3 regions of the Alcanivorax sp. genome follow, and region 1 is predicted to be linked to each of the others. Evidence: predicted binding sites of a transcription regulator. Region 1 holds the regulator's gene; each other region holds the start of a gene.

Evidence for each region. Region 1 encodes sigma-54, which starts transcription at its own class of promoters, with help from an activator protein. Its sites were predicted from a motif close to TGGCACNNNNNTTGCTNT; they were not measured.
Region 2: the regulator sigma-54 is predicted to act here: its motif matches at 3,771-3,788, upstream of KZ772_RS05890 (CmpA/NrtA family ABC transporter substrate-binding protein).
Region 3: the regulator sigma-54 is predicted to act here: its motif matches at 1,159-1,176, upstream of KZ772_RS07225 (putative urea ABC transporter substrate-binding protein).

The regions. Positions count from the first base shown of each region.
Region 1 covers NZ_CP080267.1:3,603,805-3,609,226, forward strand. The annotation lists gene rapZ (RNase adapter RapZ) at 1-818, opposite strand, end outside; gene ptsN (PTS IIA-like nitrogen regulatory protein PtsN) at 928-1,401, opposite strand; gene raiA (ribosome-associated translation inhibitor RaiA) at 1,418-1,717, opposite strand; gene KZ772_RS16950 (RNA polymerase factor sigma-54) at 1,757-3,223, opposite strand; gene lptB (LPS export ABC transporter ATP-binding protein) at 3,479-4,204, opposite strand; gene lptA (lipopolysaccharide transport periplasmic protein LptA) at 4,201-4,758, opposite strand; gene lptC (LPS export ABC transporter periplasmic protein LptC) at 4,742-5,299, opposite strand; gene KZ772_RS16970 (HAD hydrolase family protein) at 5,296-5,422, opposite strand, start outside.
Region 2 covers NZ_CP080267.1:1,289,970-1,295,391, reverse strand. The annotation lists gene KZ772_RS05915 (hypothetical protein) at 1-197, shown strand, start outside; gene KZ772_RS05910 (hypothetical protein) at 325-1,380, shown strand; gene KZ772_RS05905 (hypothetical protein) at 1,434-1,931, shown strand; gene KZ772_RS05900 (hypothetical protein) at 1,882-2,214, shown strand; gene KZ772_RS05895 (YbfB/YjiJ family MFS transporter) at 2,211-3,362, opposite strand; gene KZ772_RS05890 (CmpA/NrtA family ABC transporter substrate-binding protein) at 3,958-5,331, shown strand; gene KZ772_RS05885 (ABC transporter permease) at 5,360-5,422, shown strand, end outside.
Region 3 covers NZ_CP080267.1:1,568,666-1,574,087, forward strand. The annotation lists gene KZ772_RS07215 (hypothetical protein) at 1-237, shown strand, start outside; gene KZ772_RS07220 (dienelactone hydrolase family protein) at 263-1,048, shown strand; guanidine-I (ykkC/yxkD leader) riboswitch at 1,235-1,377, shown strand; gene KZ772_RS07225 (putative urea ABC transporter substrate-binding protein) at 1,434-2,498, shown strand; gene KZ772_RS07230 (ABC transporter permease subunit) at 2,562-3,380, shown strand; gene KZ772_RS07235 (ABC transporter ATP-binding protein) at 3,394-4,185, shown strand; gene KZ772_RS07240 (urea amidolyase associated protein UAAP1) at 4,196-4,912, shown strand; gene KZ772_RS07245 (urea amidolyase associated protein UAAP2) at 4,957-5,422, shown strand, end outside.

The DNA.
Region 1 (5,422 bases):
GTGCCCTCATCGCGTAACCGTTTTGCCAGTTGCTCGGTAATGAATACCGAACGATGGCGGCCACCGGTGCAGCCAATGGCCACAGTCACATAACTGCGATCGCTGTCGGCAAAGGCCGGAAGCCAACGCTGAACAAAGCGATGAATGTCATCGAGCATGTCGTGGCTGGCCTGATGCTGCTGGAGAAAATCGATGATGGCGTCATCGCGGCCGGTAAAGGGCCGCAGGTCGGCCCGCCAGTGGGGGTTGGGCAGTACCCGCACGTCAAACACCAGATCGGCATCGTTGGGCAGGCCGTTCTTGAAGCCGAAGGATTCCAGTTGCAGGGACAGGGCGGCGCTGCGATTGGCTACCCGCTCGCGCATCAGGTTGCGCAGGCTGTGAACATCATAGTTGCTGGTATCGATCACCAGGTCGGCACGCAGGCGAATATTGGACAGCAATTCCCGCTCGTGCTGGATGGCTGCCTCCACGGAGCCTTGCTGAGCGCCCAGGGGGTGACGCCGCCGGGTGGCACTGAAGCGCTTCAGCAGAGTGTTGTCGTCCGCATCCAGATAAATAATTTCGGTTTTTACCTGCTGCAGGTGAAGCGCATCCAGGATGGCGTCAAAGGCCAACAACTGGGTCGGCAGGTTGCGGGCATCAATGCCTACCGCCGCTCGCTCTATGGGGAGCTCACCCTGGTCAAGTTGTTCCGCTAGTGTTGGGAGCATGCCCACCGGCAAGTTGTCGACGCAGTAGTAGCTCTGGTCTTCCATGGCTTGTAGCGCGGTGGTTTTTCCCGAGCCGGATCGACCGCTGATAATGGTGAGTTTCATGGTCGTACCGCTTGCACGCTATTGGCGGCACGTTGGCACGTCACATCGATAAACGAGAGGGTATCGTGGGTGTGTCGGGCGGTGATGCCTGAAGGTGTGTTGCGTTGCTTCATGATGCCAGTCGCAGCTCCGCTTCGGATTCCACGGCAGTGTGATAAAGGTGGTGGTCGTCCTTGCTCAGTCGCAGCTCGGCACGGTAGTCGTCGTCGTTGAACAGGGACGCCAAGTGGCTGAGCGTTTTCAGGTGCTGTTCCGGGTTTTCCTGGGGAACCAGCAGCACAAACACCAGATCCACCGGGCGACCGTCAACGGCGTCAAAATCGATGGGGGTCGACAGTTTCAGCAGCAGCCCGATGGGTTGCTGGCAGTGACCAAGACGACAGTGAGGTATAGCGATGCCTTCACCGATGCCCGTGGAGCCCAGCTTTTCCCGGGCTACCAGGGCATCGAAGACCTCCTGTTCGTTGAGGCTGTCGCAGCCGGCCGCGGCCAGCTGCGCAACCTGGTCCAGCAGCTGTTTCTTGCTGCTGGCCTGCACCTCGCTATGGGTGCGTGCTTCGGTGAGTAGTTCGCGAACTCGCATAATTGTCGCTTTGGGGTCAGTGGCCGTGTTTGTGGCTGACGGCCTTTTCCTTGTGTTTGAGGATCTGACGGTCAAGCTTGTCCGTCAGCTTGTCGATGGCAGCGTACATGTCCACTGCTTCAGCGGTGGCGAAGACGTCGGCCCCGGAGATATGGATGGTGGATTCCGCCTTGTGGGTCTTGGGTTCCGGGGAAAGAATCACCTGGACACTGGTAATCTGATCAAAATGCCGTTCAAGACGGGAGAATTTGTCTCCTACGTAGGCTCGCAAAGCGTCGGTAATTTCCAGGTGATGACCGCTGATATTAATTTGCATGGCTGGCTCCTTTACCTGCTCGTTGGGCCGTCCCGGCGCCTACACCAAACGCTTGCGGGCGCTGGATGACGGTATTCTCATCGCCTCACGATACTTGGCGACTGTCCGGCGCGCCACGTTGATCCCCTGCTCGTTCAACAAGCTGGCAAGCTTGTTGTCGCTGAGCGGTTTGCGGGGGTTCTCGGCAGCGACCAGCTTCTTAATAATGGCACGAATAGCGGTGGAGGAACACTCACCGCCGCCGTCTGTTCCCACGTGGCTGGAGAAGAAATACTTAAGCTCAAAGACGCCGCGGGGTGTCATCATATATTTCTGGTTGGTGACCCGACTGATGGTCGATTCGTGCATCTCGACGGCATCGGCAATGTCGGCCAGAACCAGGGGTTTCATGGCTTCTTCCCCATAGTCGAAGAAGTCCTGCTGGACTTCAACAATGCGGGTGGCCACCTTCAGCAGGGTGTCGTGGCGGCTTTGCAGGCTCTTGATGAACCACTTGGCTTCCTGCACGCAGTTGCGCAGGTACTGGCCATCCTCGCCCCCGGCCTTGCGGGCCATGGAGGCGTACTGCTGCTGCAGGTTGACCTTGGGCAGTACCTCCTCGTTCAGGCTTACCTGCCAGTGGCCCTGATGCTGGCGCACAATCACGTCCGGTACCGCATAATCCACCTGGCTCTCACCGATCTGTTCGCCAGGGGCAGGGTCCAGGGTGCGCAACAGGGAGAGGGCGTCGAGCAGGTTCTCCTCGCTGATCTGCAGCACCCGGCGCAGGGCCGCATAATCGTGTTTTTCCAGCAGCTCCAGATGCTCCAGAAGGGCCAGGGCATAGTCCAGGAAGGGAGTGTCTGTGGGTAACTGACGCAGCTGAACACGCAGGCAATCGGCCAGATCCAGGCTGGCCACCCCTACGGGATCGAATTGCTGCAGGCGATGCTGGACGGCCAGTACTTCGTCGGCTTCCAGCTCGTCACCTTCGGTGAGCAGGTCATCCTGGGCGTTCATCATCGCCACGATGTCGTCCACGGTAACGGTCAGATAGCCGCGATCGTCCAGGGATTCGATAATGGTCATGGCGATGATGCGGTCCACATCGCTCATGGGGGTCAGATTCAGTTGCCAGAGCAGATGGTCCTGCAGGTTGCCGGCCACGCTATGTCGCTGCTGCCAGTCGTCGGCATCGTCGGGTAGGGCGGCGGAGGCGCTTCTGGTCTGGCCGGAATAGACATCGTCCCATTCCGTTTCGATGCCGGGTTCGCCGTCCACGAACTCTTCCAGGGCATCGTCCCGCTCGGTATCCAGCTCCTGGTCGTCCTGACGTTCTTCGTCAATGTCAGGCAGGGATTCGTCACCGAAATCGTCGGCCAGCTCCAGCAAAGGGTTGCTTTCCACGGCCTGCTGTATCTCCTGGCGGAGGTCCAGCGTGGACAGCTGCAAAAGGCGAATGGCCTGCTGCAGCTGAGGAGTCATGGTCAGCTGCTGGCCGATTTGTAGTTGTAGGCTTGGCTTCATACTGCTCAGGCTGGTCGGTCCCCAAAACCTGAGAATAGCAGTCTATCTGTAAGACAAGCAATATTTGTGCCAAGGGTTGTTGTGTGCTAGGAGGAGGGAGTTAACAGTGAACAGTTAATAGTTAACAGCGCGCGATCTTAGGCGTGGCGCCGTTTGGGTGCAGGCAGCCGCGTCTAGGGCTTGTGCGCGGCTGCGGGGCTTGAAAGACAGAAAGTCTGCCTCGCGAACTGTTCACTATTAACTATTCACTGCCTTTTACAGCCTGAAGTCCGCCCCCAGATACACATCCCGTACCTGCTGGTTACCGAGAATGGTATCCGCATCGCCGGAGGCGATGATGTGGCCGGCGCTGACAATGTAGGCGGTGTCGCAGATATCCAGGGTTTCGCGCACGTTGTGGTCGGTAATCAGTACGCCGATGCCGCGTTCTTTCAGATGGCGGATAATGCCCTTGATGTCGTTCACGGAAATCGGATCCACCCCGGCGAAGGGCTCATCCAGCAGAATGAAATCCGGGTCGGTGGCCAGGCCACGGGCGATTTCCGCCCGGCGCCGCTCGCCGCCGGACAGGCTCATTCCCAGGGAATCGCGAATGTGGGTGATATGGAATTCCTTGAGCAGGCTTTCCATGCGCTCGTGACGTTCCGCCTTGCTCAGCTCCTTGCGGGTTTCCAGGATCGCCATGATGTTTTCTTCCACGGTCAGGCGGCGAAAGATGCTGGCTTCCTGGGGCAGATAGCCGATGCCGCGCTGGGCGCGGCCATGCATGGGCAGATGGGTGATGTCTGCCTCGTTGATATCGATTCGCCCTGCGTCCGCTTCCACCAGGCCCACGATCATGTAAAAGCAGGTGGTCTTGCCGGCGCCATTTGGACCGAGCAAACCGACGATCTGGCCGGCTTCCACGTCCAGGGAGACATCTTCGATAACCCGGCGGCCCTTATAGCTTTTTGCCAGGTGGTGGGCGCGTAAATGGCTCATTGGGTGTTTGGCTCCGCCTCGGGGGAGGGCTCTTCGGGCGCCTCGCCGTTTTCATTGTCGTCTGCGGGTGGGGCTTGCTCGGGTGTCTGGTTCTCGGCCGGGATCACCAGTCGCACCCGCTTGTCGCCTTCACTACTGGCGTCTACTCGCTTGGAGTCCAGACTGTATTCCACTTTGGCGCCTTCGAAGGTGTTGCCCAGGTGCTCAATATAGGCGTCTCCGGTGAGGACCAGGGTGCGTTTGCGGATGTCGTAGACCAGGTTGTTAGCGTGGGCCTGCAGGTCCTTGCCTTCTTCCATGCGCACCGGGGTGCCGGAGGCTTCCACGCGGGTCAGTTCGCCATTGCGGGTATACAGGCGCATTTCGTCGGCAAACAGTTTGCGTTTTCCCTGGACCAGTTCCACATTGCCCCGGTAAAGACCGCTGCCCGCGTCCTGTTCGAAGCGTCCGGAATCCGCGGTCACGGATACCGGCACCTGCGGGGCGGCCACGGCACTGATCGGCAAGGCAACAGCCAAGGCGATAAGGCTGGAGGCACTAAGAAGCCGGCGCATCAAACTCACTCTTTACTCCTTGCTCAAGGGTCAGAATGCCCTTGTCGAGATCGGCCTCCAGCGCGCCTGCGCGGGTTTTGCCGGATTCAAATTCCAGGTCCACACTGCCGGGAGAGCTGGCGATATTGGTGTCGCTACGAAAGCGCAACTCCTGGGTGTCCAGGGTGATTTTCTGTTGCTGGTTGCGGGCTTTTACGTCGCCGGAGAATACAATCAGATCGCCATTTTCCTGGACCAACCCTTGTTCACTAACGATGGTCCAGCTTCCCTTGTCGTTGGCCATTTCCAGCTCGGGCTGCTGCATTTCCGTGAGCGGGTTGTGGTCATACTGGGTCAGGGTCTCGGCGGTCAGATAGTACTGGAGACTGCCGTCCTCTTCACTAAAAGCCCGTGCGGTTATGCTTTTGGCGACAATTGCGGGCGCGGTGAGGATGCCGTCTTCCTGCCCGGGCAAGGTGTCATCCCACTCGTGCAGGGTCATCAGCATCACCAGACCCAGCATCAGGATGCCGGTGGCGCTGAGCAGGCCCTGGCGCTTCATGCCGGGCTCCGTTGCGCCAGAATGGCGTCGCAGATTTCTCGCACCGCGCCTTCACCGCCGCGCCGCTCGGTAATATGGTCGGCGGCTTCCTTGGCGCAGTCGTGGGCATTGGCCGGGGCAAAG
Region 2 (5,422 bases), 1.7 Mb from region 1:
AAGGTGAGTTGTTGAACCTAATATCTAAGTGCAAAGCCAGCTTTGAGGACATGACGGATGGCCTTGATCAGCTTCATGGAGCTCTAACAGATTCGGACAGCCTGCTTGAAGCACAAGAGAAACACGGAGTGGGTCTGGCTGATCTCTTTACTCAAGTGGTTTACGATCTGGAGGGATACGCTCATAAAGATTTGTAGCCATAAAACGTATGACAATTCGCTCAAATTCGTTCCGGCCATAAAAGGCTTGGCCTCCACCGGGCTCGCTGAAGCTTACCGTTTAGCGGGGCGTTATCTCCCCTTAGTCTGAGCACAAGGAGTTTAAATGAAAATATATGAAGTCCCAAGCGATCGTAGGTATTGGGTGGTTAGAGCTGAGGGTGGTCTTTACTATGATCATTTCACAAAAAATGGATTAATGGCCTTAGGGCATTTAAAGAGCCTGGGCATAGAATTAAAAGACTCTGATAAATTTATTCCTGATGAAGGCTGGTTGAAAGATTCCATAGCAAAGAAATCGGAAGTAAGGGGTTCAAGCAAAAGGCAGGAGTCTGTTGGTTTTAATCAAGTCAAAAATTTTATCTATGACATAAAGGATGGGGATTGGGTTATAACTGTTGGTTATGATTCATTAAGAGTTGGCATAGTGCAAGGCGACGCCTACATAAAGAAAGAAAGTGTAGTTGTTTACTACGATATTGAGAAAGATAAAAAAGTTGAAATGGAGGCCAATTTAAGGAGATGTGTGAATTGGGGGCCAAGAATATCAAGATCGGCAATGCCATTTGGTCTTTTGTCTAGCTTGAGGGCCAACCAAACTGTTTTCAATTTGGATAAACATTGGGAAGCTATTTACCACTCTTTGTATCCTGCCTTCAGTAAAGAAAATGACTTGTATTTGTCGCTGAAAATACGACAAGAGAATGAAATTAGTAACTATAGCGTGGTTCAAATACTTTCATTTTTGAATGAGATTGAAGTTATCGCAAAAGAGCTCGATGACCGGCTAGAAGAAAGAGAATTTGATGAGATTTTCAGTCAATACGTTTCGAGTGGTTTGCTAACTCTAACAACAAAAGCACAGTTCAACTCTCCTGGCGACATATGGAACAAATTAGATTTTTCAGGGCTTAAGAAAACTAAAATGGCATATGTTCTGGTCGCATATGCCATGCTTTTTGGTAATGAGCATGCAGGAATGGACGGAATAATTGATTTAGAGTCACGTCAAAAACTCTGGGAAATCGTAGCAAAACGCCTTGACCAAAAAGATATGAAGCACGTCGTCGCTAGCCTAGAGCTAAGCAAACCTAAATATGATACAAGTGTTCTGGAAGCTAAAGACAAAAATGAGATCACAAAAAGCTCAAGCGGTCGCTAACGCCCGCTAAGCTTGTCGTTAAGGCAAAGCGTCATCGGCAGCCGGTTGTCCAAATGCGACTGATAAAACCCGCTCTCGTCTACTTCATCCTGATCTTTGCCATAGGCTTCGCCCTGGCCATGATCCGCATTCCCTTCCTGGTGCCCCGGCTGGGTGAGCGCTGGGCTGAGTTGGTTGAATTGCCTTTTATGGTGCTGGCCAGTTTTCTGGTGGCCCGCTGGCTGGTGCGGCGATTTGGGTTGGTGACGGTGATGCAGTGTATTGGCACTGGCCTGCCGGCCCTGTTGATGATGCTGAGCGCCGAGTTGGCGGTGACACTGTTTCAAGGGCAGGATCCGGGGATCCGGGGTCAGGTCTTGCATCGTGCGTTTGATCGCAACATTCAAGACCTGACCCCAATGTTGTATGACCCCAATGTTGTAGCCGGTACTCCAAATGCGACAGATCAAACCCGCTCTCATCTACTTCATCTTGATCTTTGCCACAGGCTTCGCCCTGGCCATGATCCGCATTCCCTTGCTGGTGCCGCGACTTGGGGAGCGCTGGGCTGAGCTGATTGAATTGCCTTTTATGGTGCTGGCCAGTTTTCTGGTGGCCCGCTGGCTGGTGCGGCGATTTGGGCTGGTGACGGTGATGCAGTGTATTGGCACTGGCTTGCCGGCCCTGTTGATGATGCTGAGCGCCGAACTGGCGGTGACACTGTTTCAAGGGCAGGACCTGGGCGACTACTTGGCGGGACGTGACCCGGTATCCGGTATTGCCTATCTCGTCTCCCTGCTGCTGTTTGCGGCCATGCCGTTGCTGGTACGCAAGCATGCCGTGAACCGGCCCTAAAACCGCACCTTCCCCAACGGCACCAACAACACCGCCGCCCCGATCAACGCCGCAGCCGCCCCCAGTAACCCGGGCGCAAAACTCCCGCTGCTTTCCAGCAATCGTGCCGTCACCACCGGCCCCAGTATCTGCCCGACCCCATAGCAGGCCGTTAACGCGCCCAGGGCGGCGCTGGCGGCGTGGGGGGCCAGTTGGCGGCCGCAGTACATGCTCAGGGCGACCACGGCGGTAAAGGTGCCGCCCACCAGCAGGCCGCTGATGACCAGCCCGGTGAGGCCGGGTAGCCAGGCGGGGGCGCTGACGCCCAGGGCCTGTACCACAAGTGCGGTCATAAGTGCGTTGCGTTCGCTGGTGTGGCTGGCGAGTTTGCCCCATAGCAGGTTGGCGGGCACGGCGGCCAGGCCCACGGCCAGCCAAGTATAGAAGGCGGCGCTGTCCAGGCCCGGCAATTGCGCTTTGGCGATCACCGGCAGGTAGGTGGTGCTGGTGATGTAGCCGAAGCCGGCCAGGGTGTAGCTGGCGATCAGAAAGCCCAGGGCCGAGCGGTTTACCGGCGCCCGTTCGTGCTGGCTGTGTTTGGCGTGGGGCAGGGCGGGGATACGGCGCAGCAGTGGCAGCAGGACCAGGGCCAGGGCGCCGCAGGCCAGCCACATGGTGGCGTAGCTGCCGTGCAGGGTTTCAATAAAAGCAACGGTGAGGGCAGCGATGCTGATGCCCAGGCCGATGCCGGCATAGTGAATATTGCCCAGCCGGGCACGCAGATGATTGGGCATGGCACCGAGCACCAAGGCAGAGCCGTTGACCATGATGATGGCGCTGGCCACACCGGCCAGGAAACGGTTGATGGCCCAGGGTGTGAAGGTGGTGCTCAGGCCCATGAGGATGCTGGTGACCACGCTTACCCACAGTGCCAGCCAGAACGCCGTGCGTGCCCGGTGGGCGGGTACCGCCATGGCGAGCATGGCGCCGGCAAGGTAGCCCCCATAGTTGATCGCTGCCAGGTAGCCGCCGCTGATGGCGGTGAGGGTGGTTTCGGCGATCATGTCGGGCAGGGCCGGGGTGAACAGGAAGCGGCCAATGCCCAGGGCAATCACCAGACTAAAGGCGCCGGCCAGGGCAGTGAGCAGGTGATCTCTTTCGGTGGTCATCAACACGGTTCCGTTTTGTCCGCTACCAGGGCTGGTGCCATTCGCCTGAAGGCAGGTTCCTACAGTGTCTTTAACGGTTGTGGGTGTGTGCCACTACCGTAATGCAGCGCGCAGCCTAACAGGCTGTGGCGTTTTCGGCTTTATCATTCGAATGATGTTCATCATTCACCGCAGTGATAAATGCGGCTTTGGTCGCAAAGGCTCCCAAGCAGTGCGTGGTTTTTTCACCAGGGCGGGGCAAAACCCGGGGTTTGAGGTACGAAAGTGATGTTGCACCAAAAGCGTGATGCATTTTGGTGAGGCGAGGCTGACTCACAACAGTGCCGGCTGATCGAAAACCGGGCGCCGAAGCCGGCCCGGCTTGCACCTGGTATCGATAACGTCATGAAAAATCAGCCTTTTCAAAACTGGCACAGCATTTGCCTTAAGACACGGTAAGCGCAACCACTGCGTTGTGCGCGAGATAACCATCTGTGTGGTCAACGGCGACCGCACTCCGATGCGAGCAAAGGCGCTCAAAGATTCCTGCCAATGGTGGCGGGACGCTTTGAGCGCTTTTTTTATGCCCGAAAAAAAACGGGCAGAAGAGGGAAGGATGATGAAAGGTTTCAAGAAAACAGTTTGTGGTGTGCTGGCCGCGATGACACTGGGCCTGTCGGCAACGTCTGTAGCGGAGGATGCTGTGGGCTGGCCGGAAAAGGCTGACCTCAAGTTCGGTTTTATCAAGCTGACGGACATGGCGCCGCTGGCCATCGCCTATGAGAAAGGCTACTTCGAGGAAGAGGGTCTGTTCGTGACCCTGGAAGCCCAGGCCAACTGGAAGGTGCTGCTGGACCGGGTGATAGATGGTCAGCTGGATGGTGCTCACATGCTGGCCGGCCAGCCGCTGGGGGCAACCATCGGTTATGGCACCGAGGCCCATATCATTACCGCCTTCAGCATGGATCTGAACGGCAACGGCATCACCGTTTCCAATTCTGTCTGGGAAGAAATGAAAAAGCATATTCCCAGCAAGGATGGCAAACCGGTGCATCCGATCAAGGCCGACACCCTTAAGCCGGTGGTGGAGCAATACAAGGCCGCCGGCAAGTCTTTCAAGATGGGCATGGTGTTTCCGGTGTCCACCCATAACTACGAATTGCGTTACTGGCTGGCTGCCGGTGGTTTGAACCCGGGCTATTACGCCCCGCACAAGGGCGATACCAGCGGCCAGTTGCAGGCGGATGTGTTGCTGTCGGTGACACCGCCACCACAAATGCCCGCCACCCTGGAAGCCGGCACCATTCATGGCTACTGCGTGGGTGAGCCCTGGAACCAGCAGGCCGTGTTCAAGGGCATCGGTGTGCCGGTGATTACCGATTACGAAATCTGGAAAAACAATCCGGAAAAAGTGTTCGGGGTCAGCAAAGGTTGGGCGGAGGAATATCCCAACACCCACATCCGTGTGGTCAAGGCGATGATCCGCGCCGCCAAGTGGCTGGACGAGAACAACAACGCCAACCGCCCGGAAGCGGTGAAGATCCTGTCCCGCCCCAACTATGTGGGCGCCGACTATGACGTGATCGCCAACTCCATGACCGGCACCTTCGAGTATGAGAAGGGCGACAAGCGGGGGATTCCGGATTTCAACGTGTTCTTCCGCCACAACGCCACCTATCCCTACTACTCCGATGCCATCTGGTACCTGACGCAAATGCGTCGCTGGGGGCAGATCAGCGAGAGCAAGCCGGACAGCTGGTACATGGATATCGCGAAAAAAGTGTATCGCCCGGACATCTACACCCAGGCGGCCAAGTCACTGATTGCCGAAGGCAAGATGAGCGCCGATGAATTCCCGGATTTCGCCAGCGAAGATGGCTTCAAGCCGCCGCAGAGCGAGTTCATCGACAACGTCACCTATGACGGCCGCAAGCCCAACGAGTACCTGAGCAAGTTCCCCATCGGCCTGAAAGACGGTGACACCCTGTAACCGGGGACCCGAGAGGAAGGAGACAATCATGGTGACCCTGACATTCCCGACCTGGATGGAACCCTACCGCGCACTGGCCACGGGCAAGGTA
Region 3 (5,422 bases), 1.9 Mb from region 1:
ATCAAGGAGATCCCCCGTGGCGTCAGTGGTACCGACCCGGTGCACGGGAAAGGGCACCAGACTGTGCTGTTCAATGGCCCACGCCAGCCCCAGCGCACCGACCTGAGCCAGGTGGCCGCCACCATCGACGCGCGCAAGCACAAACCGCGCCGCCAACGTCTCAACCACCGCCCCACCCGCAAGCTGATTTATGATGATTTCGGCGAACCGCTGCGCTGGGTGTGGCACGACAAATAATTCAAACTGCCAAGAAGGATCTGCAATGAAACGGCTTCTGCTGCTGGTATCCCTGTTTATGATGAGTCAGACCGCGTTCAGCGACATCATTGAAACCCAGGTCACCCTGCCCGACGACCTGGGCACCGGCGTCATGTATCTGAATGACAAGCAGAAAAAGCCCGGACCCGGTGTGATCGTGATCCACGAATGGTGGGGCCTGAACGATTACGCCCGCGACCGGGCCCGCATGCTGGCCCGGGCCGGTTATACCGCCCTGGCCGTGGACATGTACGGCACCGGCAAAGTGGCCACCCACCCCAAGGATGCAGAAGCCTTCATGAAATCCGCCATGGCCGAGCCGGAAAAAATGAACGCCCGCTTTGAAGCCGCCCGCAAGATGATGCTGAAACAACAACAGGTGGAAGCTGGCCGTCTGTTCGCCATCGGCTACTGCTTCGGCGGTGGCGTGGTACTGAACCAGGCACGCATGGGCACCGACCTGGCCGGCGTGGCCAGCTTCCATGGCACCCTGGGCACCGACACCCCCGCCAAGCAGGGTGACATCAAGGCGCGCATTCTCGCCGCCACCGGCCAGGCCGACCCGATGATTCCCGCCGAGCAAGTCATCGGCTTCGTGAAGGAAATGACCGAGGCCGGCGCCGACTTCCAGCTACTCAGCTTCCCCGGCGTCAAGCACAGCTTCACCAATCCGAAAGCGGATGCGGTGGCGGAACGCTTCGACATGCCGGTGGGCTACGATGCCCATGCGGACCAGGTGAGCTGGAAGGCGCTGGTGGATTTCATCGAGCATAAGCCCCACGCCAAATAACCGCACCAGTTGGGGGCATTGCAGAACGCGATGCCCTGTCACTGCCCACCTTTCTCCCCGATTCGTTTTTCCTCCGCGCCAACCTCCTGATTTTCCTTGCTATCGCCACTTGGCATCCCCTTTGCTTTGTCTCAGGGAGAGGAATCGAATGGCCACGTTGCCATTAAGCACTCAACACAATTTGCACCAATAGACCGCTAGGGTTCCGGTCGCCTGCGCCGACAGACAGCGCGCAGCCGATGCCTGGTCCGAGAGCAGTCGACCTTCTTGCAGTCGTTCCGCAGCACATGCGGCTGAAGGTTACACGGCGGGACAAAAGCCCGGGAGGACACGATGACCACGTTGTCATTGGATTCCTCATCGTCCGTAGCCAAGGAGGTCCGAGATGACCCTTTCCGTACGAAAGACCGCTGCCGTTGCAGCACTTGCCCTGTTCACATCCCTGATGCCGGTCACCGCACTGGCCAAAGATTCCTTCAGCATCTGCTGGTCCATTTATGTGGGCTGGATGCCGTGGGATTACGGTGCCCAACAAAAAATCGTCGACAAGTGGGCCGCCAAGTACGACATCGAAATCGACGTGGTACAGATCAACGACTACGTGGAATCCATCAACCAGTACACCGCCGGTGCATACGACGGCTGCGCCATGACCAACATGGATGCGCTGACCATTCCCGCCGCTGGCGGGGTGGATTCCACCGCCCTGATCGTGGGTGACTTCTCCAACGGTAACGACGGCGTGGTTCTCAAGGGCACCGACAAGCTGGCTGACATCAAGGGTCAGCAGGTGAACCTGGTGGAACTGTCCGTTTCCCACTACCTGCTGGCGCGGGCACTGGAAACCGTGGGGCTGACTGAGCGCGACCTGACCGTGGTGAATACCTCAGATGCGGATCTGGTCTCTGCCTTTACCACCAAGGGCGTCACTGCCGTTGCCACCTGGAACCCGCTGCTCAGCGAAATCACCGCCATGCCGGATAGCCACAAGGTATTCGACTCCGCACAAATCCCCGGTGAAATCATCGACCTGATGGTGGTCAACACCGACACCCTGGAAGCCAACCCGGATTTCGGCAAGGCACTGACCGGTGCCTGGTACGAGATCATGGCCACCATGTCCGCCGATGATGAGGCCGGCAAGGCCGCCCGCACCTTCATGGCCAACGCCTCCGGCACCGACCTGGCCGGCTATGAAGCGCAACTGGATTCCACCCGCATGTTCTATCAGCCCGCCGAGGCCGTGGCCTTCGTCAACAGCCCGGAGCTGAAAGACACCATGCAGAAAGTGGCGGAATTTTCCTTCCAGCATGGGCTACTGGGCGAAGGCGCCCCGGACGCCGGTTTTGTGGGTATCGAAACCCCGGCGGGCATCTATGGCAGCGACAGCAACGTGAAGCTGCGCTTTATCCCGGATTACATGGCCATGGCAGCCGAAGGGAAGCTGTAGGGCAAACAACGTCAGACGTCTGATGCCGGACGTCTGACGCTTCAGACATCACCGGGAACTGCCATGAAAAAACTGATCAACCGTCAACCGGGACGTGTCGGTACCTGGGCACTGGGCCTGCTGCCTTTCGTGCTGCTGCTGATTGTCTATATGGTGGCCTCCGATGCGCGCCTGACGGAAAACCCCAACGACAAATTGCTGCCAGAGCTGGGCAGTTTTGTGGATGCGATACAGCGTATGGCATTCGAACCCAGCAAGCGCAGTGGCGACTACCTGCTGCTCAACGACACCCTGGCCAGTCTGCAACGGCTGGGCATCGGCGTGGTCATCAGCGCCCTGGTTGCCCTGGTGGTGGGGATCGGCAACGGCACCATTCCCTATATCCGCTCGACCCTGTCACCGCTGGTGACCGGCCTGTCACTGGTACCGCCCATGGCGATCCTGCCGGTGCTGTTCATTATTTTCGGCCTGGGAGAACTGGCCAAGGTGATGCTGATCATCATCGGCATTACGCCCTTTCTGATTCGTGACCTGCAGCAACGGGCGCTGGAAATTCCTGACGAGCAGATCATCAAGCTGCAGACCCTGGGTGCCAATACCTGGCAGATCATTACCCGCCTGGTATGGCCGCAACTGATGCCGCGATTGATCGGTACCGTGCGGTTGTCACTGGGTCCGGCCTGGCTGTTCCTGATCGCCGCCGAGGCCATCGCCGCCACCGAAGGGCTGGGCTATCGCATCTTCCTGGTGCGGCGCTATCTGGCCATGGATGTGATTCTGCCCTATGTGGTGTGGATCACCCTGCTGGCCTTCGCCATCGACTTCCTGCTGCGCCGTTATTCGCAATGGCGCTACCCCTGGTTCCATCAACAGGGCCATTAACGGAGAGATAACGATGGCAATTATTGAAATGAAAAACCTGTGGAAGGAATACGGCGACCAGGTGGTGCTGGAACGGCTCAACGCCACCGTGGAAGAAGGCGAATTCGTCACCATTGTCGGCGCCTCCGGCTGCGGCAAGACCTCCTTCCTGAAACTGCTGCTGGGCACCGAGCAAGCCAGCCGTGGCGAGCTACTGCTGGATGGCAAGCCCCTGCCCGGCGAACCGGACGACAGCCGCGGCATCGTGTTCCAGCGTTACTCGGTACTCAGCCACCTGACCGCCCTGGAAAACGTGATGCTGGGCGGCGAACTGCAGCACAGCCGCTGGCTGGGCATCAGCTTCGGCAAACGCCGCAAGCAATTGCAAAAAGACGCCCTGGCCATGCTGGAAAACGTGGGCCTAAGCCATGCCGTGGATAAATACCCCCACGAGCTGTCGGGCGGCATGCAACAACGGCTGGCCCTGGCCCAGGCGTTGATCAAGAAACCGCGCATCCTGCTGCTGGATGAACCCTTCGGCGCCCTGGACCCGGGTATTCGTGCCGACATGCACAAGCTGGTGCTGTCGCTGTGGAAGGAACAGCGACTCACCGTGTTCATGATCACCCATGACATTACCGAAGGCTTCTATCTGGGCACCCGGCTGTGGGTATTCGACAAGCCCCGTCTGGACCCTCAGGCTCCCGGTGCCTATGGCGCCCGGGTGACCTACGACCTGCCGGTGGGTGACTGCGAAAGCGGCACACTGACAAACATTAATCGAAGCGTGGGTGATACCAGCCGCGCTCTCCATGACATCCTGTAAGGAGCGCCTGATGAGCGACAGTCTTTACACCACCACCCTGCCCGGCAGCGCCCACTGGTCGATGCGGGTGCGCCGTGGCATGCAACTGCGATTTACCGACGTGGAAGGTGGCGCCAACCTTTCCCTGCTGATGTACAACCCGGAAGACCTGCTGGAACGCTACAACGCCCCGGATACCCTGAAAGGTCAGCACACCTTCAAGCTGACCCGGGGCAACTGCCTGTACTCGGATATGGGCCGGGTGTTCGCCTCAATCGTCGACGACGATTTCGGCTGGCACGACACCGTCTGCGGCACGCTCAGCGAAAAAAAGCTGCAGAAAAAATACCCGGTCAGAACCTATCAGGATCATCACAACCAGTGGACCCTGAGCGGCGAGCACAGCTTTCTTACCGAGCTGGCCAAGTACGGCCTGGGCGAACGGGACCTGGCCGCCAACCTGAATCTTTTTTCCAAAGTCATGACCGACGATGACGGCAATCTGATCTTTGATGCCAGCGCCTCCCGCGCCGGTGCCAGCGTCACCCTGCGCTTCGAGATGGACACCCTGGTGATCCTGCACACCTGCCCGCATCCGCTGAACCCGGCGGCAGACTATCCGATGCGGCCGGTGCAGATCGAGATGATCCAGGCCGATCCGGTAACCGGCGATGACTATTGCAAGAACTACCGCCCGGAAAACGCCCGCGCCTTCGAGAACAATCGCCTGTACCACCTGGGCCTTTAATTATTTTTTGTAGGAGCGCCGCTTGAGGCGCGAAGGAAAGAACCATGATCAAAGAAAGCCACCGACAACCGGAACAGGCCAGCTTCCGTGAAGTGGTCGCCGCCGGGGATTACTTCATCCACAGGGTAAAAAAGGGCCAGACCATTCGCCTGCTGGATCTGCAAGGTAATCAGGCCGCCGATACCCTGTTCTACAGCGCCGCCGACCCGGCGGAACGCTACAGCGCCATGGACACCATTCGCGAGCAGGGCAACGTCTATCTCACCGCCGGTACCGTGCTGATGTCCAACCGCATCAACCCGCTGCTGGAGATCGTGGCCGATACCTGTGGCCGCCACGACACCCTGGGCGGCGCCTGCGCCACGGAAAGCAACACCGTGCGCTACGACCTGGAAAAGCGCTGCATGCACGCCTGCCGGGACAGCTGGATGCTGGCCGTTAACCAGCACCCGGAGTTTGACCTGGGCAAACGGGACATCACCCACAACATCAACTTCTTCATGAATGTGC